DNA from 2 places in the Stutzerimonas decontaminans genome. Region 1 is predicted to be linked to the other one. Evidence: predicted binding sites of a transcription regulator. Region 1 holds the regulator's gene; the other holds the start of a gene.
The links. Region 1 encodes sigma-54, which starts transcription at its own class of promoters, with help from an activator protein. Its sites were predicted from a motif close to ANTGGCATNNANNTTGCTNT; they were not measured.
Positions count from the first base shown of each region.

Region 2: flgB (flagellar basal body rod protein FlgB) is a predicted target of sigma-54. The motif match lies at 3,132-3,151, and genes of this name have one in related genera.

Region 1 covers NZ_CP007509.1:997,274-1,002,587, reverse strand. Annotated here, with positions in the region: gene lptC (LPS export ABC transporter periplasmic protein LptC) at 1-397, shown strand, start outside; gene lptA (lipopolysaccharide transport periplasmic protein LptA) at 384-929, shown strand; gene lptB (LPS export ABC transporter ATP-binding protein) at 929-1,654, shown strand; gene UIB01_RS04565 (RNA polymerase factor sigma-54) at 1,800-3,308, shown strand; gene hpf (ribosome hibernation-promoting factor, HPF/YfiA family) at 3,384-3,692, shown strand; gene ptsN (PTS IIA-like nitrogen regulatory protein PtsN) at 3,700-4,164, shown strand; gene rapZ (RNase adapter RapZ) at 4,180-5,037, shown strand; gene UIB01_RS04545 (HPr family phosphocarrier protein) at 5,051-5,314, shown strand, end outside.
Region 2 covers NZ_CP007509.1:3,242,664-3,247,977, forward strand. Annotated here, with positions in the region: gene UIB01_RS14775 (flagellar hook protein FlgE) at 1-1,496, opposite strand, end outside; gene flgD (flagellar hook assembly protein FlgD) at 1,529-2,212, opposite strand; gene flgC (flagellar basal body rod protein FlgC) at 2,232-2,675, opposite strand; gene flgB (flagellar basal body rod protein FlgB) at 2,686-3,090, opposite strand; gene cheR (protein-glutamate O-methyltransferase CheR) at 3,289-4,158, opposite strand; gene UIB01_RS14800 (chemotaxis protein CheV) at 4,148-5,080, opposite strand; gene flgA (flagellar basal body P-ring formation chaperone FlgA) at 5,169-5,314, shown strand, end outside.

The DNA of each region.
Region 1 (5,314 bases):
AGACGGCAAGCGCAACTACGAACTGACGGCAGACAAGCTCGAGCACATCAAGGCCAGCGATATCAGCCTGCTGACCAAGCCCGACCTGATGTCCTATCGCGGCACCGAGCTGCCCTGGCACGTGCGAAGCGAGCGCGGCGAAGTATCGGCCGAGGGCGATGAGGTCTTGCTGATCGACAAGGTTCGGGTCGAGCGCACCGATGCCAAAGGCCGCCCGACGATCCTTACCACCAGCCGCCTGACGGTGTGGCCGGACAAGGATTATGCCGAGACCAACCAAGCCGTTAGAATCGAGGCCGCCAACGGCGTGACCACCGCAACCGGCATGAAAGCGTATCTGGATGACGGCAGGATGCTCCTGCTGTCCAACGTAAGAGGCCAGCATGAGCTGCGTTAAGACTCTCCCCCTCCTGCTCGGTTTGAGCGCATTCTGGCTCAGCGCCAGCGCCTGGGCGCTTCCCGAGGATCGTGAACAGCCAATCCGCGTGCAGGCCGACTCCGCCGAACTCGACGACCGACAGGGTGTAGCGGTATATCGTGGCGACGTGGTCATCACCCAGGGCACGATGAAGATTACCGGCGACACAGTGACCATCACCCAGAACAGCAGCGGCGATGTCGAAGTATTTACCTCTATCGGCAAGCCAGCGTATTACGAGCAGAAACCTGCAGTGGACAAGGAAATCGTCAAGGCCTATGGCCTGACCATCCAGTACTTTGCAGCCAACGAGCGCATCGTGCTGATCGACCAGGCCAAGGTGGTTCAGGAAGGCAACACCTTCGAAGGCGAGAAGATCGTCTATGACACCCGCCGCCAGATCGTCAACGCTGGCCGCGCCACCAATGCCGACGTCACCACACCGCGGCCGCGCGTCGACATGGTGATCCAGCCACGCAAACGCGACCAGGCCGCGGAGCAGCCCGAGTAATGGCCGTCCTCAAAGCCCAGCATTTGGCCAAGAGCTACAAGAGTCGTCAGGTCGTGCGCGACGTCAGCCTGTCCATCGAGAGCGGGCAAATTGTCGGCCTGCTCGGCCCGAACGGCGCCGGTAAGACCACCTGTTTCTATATGATCGTTGGCCTGGTAAACGCCGATCAGGGCCGCGTGCTGATCGATCAGAACGACGTCACGCACCTGCCAATGCATGGGCGCGCCCGCGCCGGCATCGGCTACCTGCCACAGGAAGCGTCGATCTTTCGCAAGCTGTCGGTCGCCGACAACATCATGGCGATTCTCGAGACGCGCAAGGATCTGGACCGCAGCGGCCGCCAGCAGGCTCTAGAAGGCCTGCTGCAGGAGTTTCACATCAACCATATCCGCGACAGCCTCGGCATGAGCCTGTCTGGCGGCGAACGTCGCCGGGTGGAGATCGCCCGAGCGCTGGCCACCGCGCCGAAGTTCATCTTGCTCGACGAGCCATTCGCCGGAGTTGACCCGATCTCCGTCGGCGATATCAAGCAGATCATCCATCACCTCAAGGCCAAGGGCATCGGCGTGCTGATCACCGACCACAATGTCCGTGAAACGCTGGATATCTGCGAAACAGCCTACATCGTCAATGACGGACAACTGATCGCCGAAGGCGACGCACAGACCATCCTCAGTAATCAGCTGGTCAAGGAAGTCTATCTGGGCCACGAATTCCGTCTCTAAGACGGTTTTTTTGCTCGGCTCGGCAAATCGGCTCTAGGCAAAGGCTTCGCCGGCAGGCATATAATTTGCTTTCGCCGGCGCCTGGCGCGCGGCATGTCGGAATGGGCGCGGTTGCGCCGGCATAAAAGGTTCGAAGTCCTCTGCCATGAAACCATCGCTAGTCCTGAAGATGGGCCAGCAGCTGACGATGACACCGCAGCTGCAACAGGCCATACGGCTCCTCCAGCTATCCACCCTCGATCTGCAACAGGAGATCCAGGAGGCGCTGGACTCCAATCCCATGCTCGAGCGTGAAGAAGACGGCGACGACTTCGACAGCTCCGATCCAATGGCCGAGGCTGTCGATCGGCCGGGCGATACCGGCATGGAGAAGAGCAGCAGCCAGGAAAGCACCTACGAGGAGCCCTCGCATAGCGGTGAGAGCGCCGAGGACGGCGATTGGGGTGAGCGCATCCCCAGCGAGCTGCCGGTCGACACGGCCTGGGAAGACATCTACCAGACCAGCGCCAGCAGCCTGCCCAGCAACGATGACGACGAGTGGGACTTCACCAGCCGTACGTCGAGCGGCATCAGCTTGCAGAGCCACCTGCTGTGGCAACTCAACCTAGCGCCCATGAGCGACACCGACCGACTGATCGCGACCACGCTGATCGACTGCATAAACGATCAGGGCTATCTCGAAGAATCCCTGCAGGAAATCGTCGACTCGTTCGACCCGGAGCTGGAAATCGAACTCGACGAGGTTGAGGTCGTCCTGCGTCGCATCCAGCAGTTCGAACCGGCCGGCATAGGCGCCCGCGACTTGCGCGAATGCCTGCTACTGCAACTGCGCCAGCTACCTGAGCAGACGCCTTGGCTGAGCGAAGCCCAGCGCCTGGTCAGCGATTACCTGGACGTGCTTGGCAGCCGCGACTACAGCCTGCTGATGCGACGGATGAAGATCAAGGAAGACGACCTGCGCCAGGTCATCGAACTGATCCAGAGCCTGAACCCACGCCCAGGCTCGCAGATCGAGGCAAGCGAACCGGAGTACGTGGTGCCCGACGTGATCGTGCGCAAGCACAACGATCGCTGGCTGGTCGAACTGAACCAGGAAGCCATGCCACGCCTGCGGGTCAACGCGCAGTACGCCGGCTTCGTCAAACGCGCCGATTCCAGCGCCGACAACACCTTCATGCGCAACCAGTTGCAGGAGGCCCGCTGGTTCATCAAGAGCCTGCTCAGCCGCAACGAAACACTGATGAAGGTGGCCACCCAGATCGTCGAGCACCAGCGGGCCTTCCTGGAGCATGGCGACGAAGCGATGAAACCACTGGTACTGCACGACATTGCAGAAGCGGTGGGGATGCATGAATCGACCATTTCTCGTGTAACGACGCAGAAATACATGCACACGCCGCGGGGCATCTACGAACTCAAATACTTCTTCTCCAGCCACGTCAGCACGGCTGAAGGCGGCGAATGCTCGTCCACCGCAATCCGCGCGATCATCAAGAAGCTGGTCGCCGCGGAAAACCAGAAAAAGCCGTTGAGCGACAGCAAGATCGCTGGTTTACTGGAAGCGCAGGGCATCCAGGTGGCCCGCCGTACAGTTGCGAAATACCGTGAGTCGCTCGGTATCGCACCGTCCAGCGAGCGCAAACGTTTGCTGTGATCGGCCCCTGGTCGAACTGTCCCGGCGGCAGGCCCAATCAGCCTGCTTTTCGCACAAGGCAAAGGAGATAGCAGTATGCAAGTCAACATCAGCGGTGTTCATCTGGAAGTAACCGACGCCCTGCGTGACTACATCGAGGAGAAATTCGACCGGCTTGCTCGCCACTTTGACCGCATCATCAGTGTTCAGGTGATTCTGCAGGTCGAGAAGCTCAAGCAGAAAGCCGAGGCAACCCTGCACGTCGCCGGCCGTGAAGTAGTGGCCATTGCCGATCATGAAGACATGTACGCTGCCGTCGACCTGCTGGTCGACAAGCTCGATCGCCAGCTGATCAAGCACAAGGAGAAGCAGCTCGACCACACTCAGGGCGCTGTCACCCGCTGACTCCACTATGATCCGACTCGAAAACATCCTTACCCCCGGACGTTCCCTGGTGAACGTCCCGGGTGGTAGCAAGAAACGCGTTCTGGAGCAGATCGCCAAGGTGATCGCCCAAGACCTTATCGATCTCGATTCCCAGACCATCTTCGAAAACCTGATCGCCCGGGAGAAGCTGGGCTCCACCGGCTTCGGCAACGGAATCGCTATTCCGCATTGCCGTATGGTCGGTTGTAACGCTCCGCTGAGTGCCGTCCTGCGCCTGGAGACGCCTGTCGATTTCGATGCCATCGACGGGGCTCCGGTGGACCTGCTCTTCGTTCTGCTGGTACCGGAAGCAGCTACCGACGAACATCTTGAGCTGTTGCGCCAGATCGCCAGCATGCTCGACCGCGAAGATGTGCGCCAACGCTTGCGTGAAGCGCCAACCAACCAAAGCCTCTATCAGGTCGTAGTCGACGTGCAGAACGGGGCCTGACGAAATGGGCAATCGATGCGGCTGATCATCGTAAGTGGGCGCTCAGGCTCGGGTAAAAGTACCGCGCTGAATGTGCTCGAAGACAACGGTTTCTACTGCATCGACAACCTGCCTGCCGGGCTGCTGCCGGAACTTGCCGAGCGCGCCCTGTTGCATACCGAGCTACTGCATCCGCAGGTCGCCGTATCGATCGATGCGCGCAACCTGCCCAGCCAGCTCAAGCGCTTTCCGGAACTGCTCGAAGAAGTCCGCGCCCGGCACATCCTCTGCGATGTGCTCTATCTGGACGCCGATGACGAAACCCTGCTCAAGCGCTTCTCGGAAACCCGGCGCCGTCACCCACTGACCAACGAAACCCGCTCGTTGGCCGAAGCGATCCACGATGAGGAGCTGCTGCTGGCTGCGATCATCGATCACGCCGATCTGAAGATCGATACCACGCACCTGAACCTCTACCAACTGCGTGACGTGCTCAAGCTGCGCCTGCTCAACAAACCGGAGCCGGGCACAGCTTTTCTGATCGAGTCGTTCGGGTTCAAGCGAGGCATGCCCGTCGACGCCGATCTGGTCTTCGACGTGCGCTGCCTGCCCAACCCGTACTGGAAAGCCGAATTACGCGACTTCTCTGGACTCGACCAACCCGTGGTGGACTACCTCGCTGCTCAGGCCGATGTGGAGGAAATGTTTCAGGACATCCACGCCTATCTGAGCAAATGGTTGCCGCGGTTTGCCGCCAGCAACCGAGCCTACGTTACCATCGCCATTGGCTGCACCGGCGGGCATCACCGCTCGGTCTACCTGGCCGAACGCTTGGGCCAGGCCCTCAGAGAACCGCTGAAGAACCTGCAGGTCCGTCATCGGGACCTCGCTTAGGAATACCTGCCCAATGCCCGCCCGCGAAGTAACCATCATCAACAAACTCGGCCTGCATGCTCGTGCTGCGGCCAAGTTCGTCGCCGTAGCCAACCGCTTCCCCTGCACGATCCGCGTGGGCCGGTGCCCGGAAACACTGGTTGACGGAAAGAGCATCATGGCCGTCATGATGCTTGCGGCAAGCCAGGGCACCTCGGTGCATCTGCTCACTGAAGGTGAGCAGGAAGACGATGCCCTGAATGCCCTGATCGAGCTGATCGACGACTACTTCGAAGAG
Region 2 (5,314 bases), 2.2 Mb from region 1:
TTGACCAGCTGGTCCGACAACTCGACGTTGGAGTCTTCCAAAGCCCCAGCCTGCAGAGCACCGAGCGTGCCAGAACCTGGCGTGCCGACAACCGGCTCGCCAGACTCGAAAGACTGAACCCACTGGGTCTTGCCCACCGGCGTCAGGCCCTGGACGTTAGCGAAGTTCGCCAGGATGATCTGCCCCTGCACCTTCGACTGGCCGTTGGTGTAACGGGCGAAGATCACACCGGTGTCATCGATCTCAAGTCCCGCCAATTCGCCAGTGGTGTAACCATCCTGCGCGACGCTGTTGACGGCAAAGGCGCTGGCGTACTGCGAGGACTTCGAGAAATCGAGCGCAATGCCGCCTGGATTGGCCAGTGCCCCATTGGCGGACCAAGTGGCAGGGGTTGCCCCGTTGGAAATGGCAGGAATCCAGCCACCAGCGGGAGGATTGCCGGTCGCGGAGTTCAGCGTAACTTTCAGATCAGGTGAAACGCTGAACAAACCAGAACCACCGTTATCGATACCCGTCAGCGCACCGGAAGCGCTAAATGTCAGCCCCATGACGTAAGGCTGAGGCGGCTCCTGTGCAGGATCGGCCGGATTGCGGCCATCGATGAGCACTTTCATATCCCAGGTATTGGCACCGGTCTTGACGAAATACTGCGTCATGACGTGTGCATTACCCTGCGAGTCGTAAATGTTCAGCGAAGTAGAACTGTTGTAAGTCGTAGGATCGGCGGGGTTAAACGTCCCATTAGCGGCAGTCAGGGCTGCAGCCTGATTGGCCGGCAGCGCCTTGGCAGCATTTCCCGCGGCCTGCGCATTGGTAATATTTGTTGTGTCGACGAGTGCGGCAGCGCGTGCATCTTCAGCAAGCGCTGGGTCACCGCTCAGCGCGAACTCCGCGTCATATGCAGCCTGCCCTGCAGTGGTAAGCGAGGTGTTATAGGCGGCGTCATAGGCTGGCTGCAGCGAAGCGTCATAGGCGGACTGCCAGGTAACCGGAGCCTTCTGCGTCGAGTTCAGATTGAAAGCGGTGTTGATCTGGCTGGTCGCCTTCGGCGACTGATTGGTAGTCTGAATTTGCAAATCACCAACTACACCATTCTGCAGATTGCCGTTCCCATCCACCGGGAAACCCTGCAGCTTGTAGCCGAAGTTGTCGACCAGGAAACCTTCGCGATCAGTGCCAAAATAACCGGCGCGGGTATAACTTACTGCGCCATTGTTACTGACCTGAAAGAAACCATTGCCGTTAATGGCCAGATCCAGCGCGTTCTGTGTGTAGTTGATATTCCCCTGATTGAACTGCTGGGAAATATTGGACATCAGCACGCCGCTGCCCTGTGGGTTTTTGCCCGTGCCGAGCACGGAAGCCGCATATACATCGGAAAACTCCGCGCGCGACTGCTTGAAGCCCACAGTGCCGGCGTTGGCGATGTTGTTGCCGGTGACGTTGAGATCCTTGCTCGCGGCACGCAGGCCGCTAAGACCGATATTGAAGGACATTGAATCGCTCCTTTGCCGAGAGTGTGCGGCGGTTATTGTCCGATGATCTGGACTTGGGAAAGGCCGATGCTGCCGATACCGGCAAGGTTGAGCATCAGCTCCCCGCCGTTCTGCCCAAGCGTGACGCTGTCGACGTTAGCCGGCAGCAAGGTGTACAGACCCTTGGTTTCCCCTTGATAGGTAGCCTGGGCCTCGAAGCGATAGGTGCCCGGCGGCAAGACATTGCCGCTGGAATCCTTGCCATCCCACATGAACGAAATATTCCCGGCTTCCTGCTGCCCCATGTTGACGCGGCCAACCGCGGCGCCAGTGCTGTCGTAGATATTCACGAACACATTGCTGCTCGAGGTTGGCAGCACAAGGCTGGCCTTGAACGTTTCGCTGGTATCCACCACCGCCTTGTCAGTCGGCACGATCACCTTGCGGCCAACCAGCGAGGACGCCTGCAACGCCTGGGACGACTGATACCCGGACAGGATGGTCTGCATGCTCGAGTTCAGCTTTTCAACGCCCTCAACCGTACTGAACTGCGCCAGCTGGCCGATGAACTCGCCATTCTCCTGCGGTTCTAGCGGGTTCTGGTTGTTCAGCTGAGCGACCAGGAGCTCAAGAAATTCATTCTTGCCAAGGTCGTTGCCCTTCACCTCACGGTTCTCACCGAACTGATACTGGTCGAGTATCGAGCTGGTGCCACCGACGCCGTTTGTAGTGCTCATGAATGCGTTCTCGTATGAATCACTGACCCAGCGTCAGCACTTTCTGCAACATGGTCTTGGCCGTATTCATCAGCTCGGCATTGGTCTGGAACGCGCGACTGGCTGAAATCATGTCTGCCATCTCTTCCACCACGTTGACGTTCGGGTAGTAGACGTAACCTGCTTCATCCGCTGCCGGGTGGTTGGGCTCGTAACGCGCCTGAAGCTCGCTCTGATCCTCCACTACACCCAACACCTGGACGCCCACCCCGGCCTGATCCTGCCCTGCGAATAGCGATTGATCGGGTTGACCATTGGCTTGTTGAAAGACGGTGGCAAATACCGGATGGCGCGCGCGGTACGTCTGATCCACGCTGGACGATACGGTTTCGGCGTTCGCGATGTTGCTGGATATGGTGTTCAGGCGGGTGCTTTGGGCACTCATGCCGCTGCCGGCAATGTTGAATACGCTGCTAAGAGACATGGGCTACTCCTTATTCGCCGCGCAGGGCGCTCATCAGCCCCCTGAACTTGCTGTTGAGCAGGGTGAAGCTCGCCTGGAAGTCCACGGCGTTCTTCGCATAGTTGGATTGTTCGATCTGCAGATCGACGGTGTTCTGATCAAGCGACGGGTGTGCGGGCGTTCGGAAGCGCAGGGATGCATCGGCGATCTCCAACCCTTCGGCGGCGATATGCCTGTCACTGGTCCGTGTCACGCCGAAACCGCCCTGACTGCGCGCCGACTGCTCGGCCAGCACACTGCTGAAGTCCAGATCCCGCGCCTTGTAGTTAGGCGTATCGGCATTGGCTATGTTGTTGGCCAGCACCTCGGCACGCTGCGAGCGAAAGCCAAGCGCCTTCTCATGGATACCCAATGCCTTGTCGAAACTGATGCTCATGATCTGGACCTCTGCCGGATACAAGTCTGCTTGCGCAAACCCCAGCAAAGGCCATGCCATCAGGCACAAGGTATTGATTTACAAAGGTTATAGCAGAAACGACTGAGGATGGAGCGTCAAAAGCGGCAAGCCTTTACCGCTTTCCTGCCACAACCGCCATCTTGCATGACGGTTTTCTGCCGCTAGAGGCAGCGCTGATCATTTCGCCTTGTAGATGATGCCTGGGCTGCACTGGACCATCTGGTATAGCTCGGGAAGCCCGTTAAGAGCTTCGGATGCTCCTAAAAAGAGATACCCCCCCGGACGCAGCGTCGCGTGAATACGCTTGAGGATGTCCTTCTTCACATCAGCGGAGAAATAGATCAGCACGTTCCGGCAGAACACGATGTCGAACTTGCCCAGCGCCGCGTAGCTGTCCAAAAGGTTCTGAACCTTGAACTCGACCCGCGAACGAATCGCCGGTTTTACCGCCCAACGCCCCGGAGCCTTCACATCGAAATAGCGCTGCAAACGGTCGCTGGACAAACCACGAGCTATTGCCAAGCTGTCGTATTCGGCGGCTTTGCAGGCCGCAAGCATCGCGCCCGAAAGCTCTGTGGCAACGATCTGCACACCGGTCTTTGCCTGGCTCGGATTGCTGCGTTCGTATTCGTCGATCGCCATCGACAGCGAGTAGGGCTCCTGCCCCGACGAGCAGGCAGCCGACCAGATCCGCAGGCGCTGTCCGGACCCTGCCTTGAGCATCTCCGGTAAAACGCGACTTTTCAGCACTTCGAACGGGTAAGTATCACGAAACCAGAGAGTTTCGTTGGTCGTCATCGCATCGACGACCAGCTCTCGCAACCCCCCACGCGGCTGCGCCTGGATTTTTCGCACCAAGTCGCCCAGCGTCTTGATTCCCTGCTGTTCCATCAGCTTGTTCAGGCGGCTGGAAACCAGATACTGCTTGTTACTACCCAGGAGAATGCCGCACGTCTTTTCAAGAAATACCCGGAACTGCTCGAAATCCAGATCGACTGACACCAATAAAGCCTCACCATCATGAGAGGAGCTAGCCTCAGTTTGCATCCGCCTGCCTGATCCGCTCGGCCACGCGGGCAGCGAGATCATCAGGCTGGAACTTGGCGAGGAAATCATCCGCGCCTGCCCGCTTCACCATGTTCTGGTTGAACACGCCGGAAAGGGAAGTATGCAGAAGTATATGCATACCGTGCATTCGCGGATCGTGTCGCACCTCGGTTGTCAGGGTATAGCCATCCATTTCCGGCATTTCAATATCGGAAATCATCATCAAAAACTCTTCTGCCGGGCTCTTGCCTTCGTCTGCCATCCGCTTCAGATAGTTCAGCGCTTCGCGCCCGTCGTTCAACTTGACGACCTCGATGCCTATATTTTCCAGACAGCGAGTGATCTGCTTACGCGCCACCGATGAGTCATCGACGATCAGAACGCGACAGGAGAGCGCCTTGGCTCGAGTGTCGGCATCGACCACCCCCGAAGAAACCTCCTCCGAGGTGGGCGCCACTTCCGCCAGGACCTTCTCCACATCGATGATCTCGACGAGCTTGTTGTCGATGTGGGTCACGGCGGTGAGGTAATGATCACGCCCCGCCCCCTTTGGCGGCGGCAGTATCGCCTCCCAGTTCAAATTGACGATTCTTTCGACCGAACTCACCAGAAAACCCAGCGTCCGGTTGTTGTACTCGGTAATCACCGCAAAGGAGTTCTGCAGATCCATAAGCGCCGACTTGCCTGTTGCAAGCGATAGATCGAGGATCGGTAACGTGGTGCCACGAATGCTCGCAACCCCCCGCACCACCCGACCGCACTTCGGCATAACGGTCAGACGAGGGCACTGCAGTACTTCGCGAACCTTGAACACATTGATCCCATAAAGCTGGTCGCCTTCGAGACGAAACAGCAGCAACTCCAGGCGGTTCTGCCCCACCAATTGGGTACGCTGGTTAACCGAATCCAATACACCGGCCATGCCAGTCTTCCTCTCTGCTTGCAGACGTTCGGGGCCAGACGACACGACGCGGCACGCCCCTTGCTTTGATTGGGATATGAACGTCCATATGACCATTTTCCGGCGCGGTCGCCAAAAGCTGTGCAGTTGTTTGCTGCTAGCAGCGCTGTGCGCGATGAGCTCTTTCACCCATGCGTCAACCATGTCACATCCTGAACAGCTTATCGACGTGACCGAGCAGTTTCTTGAGGAGAC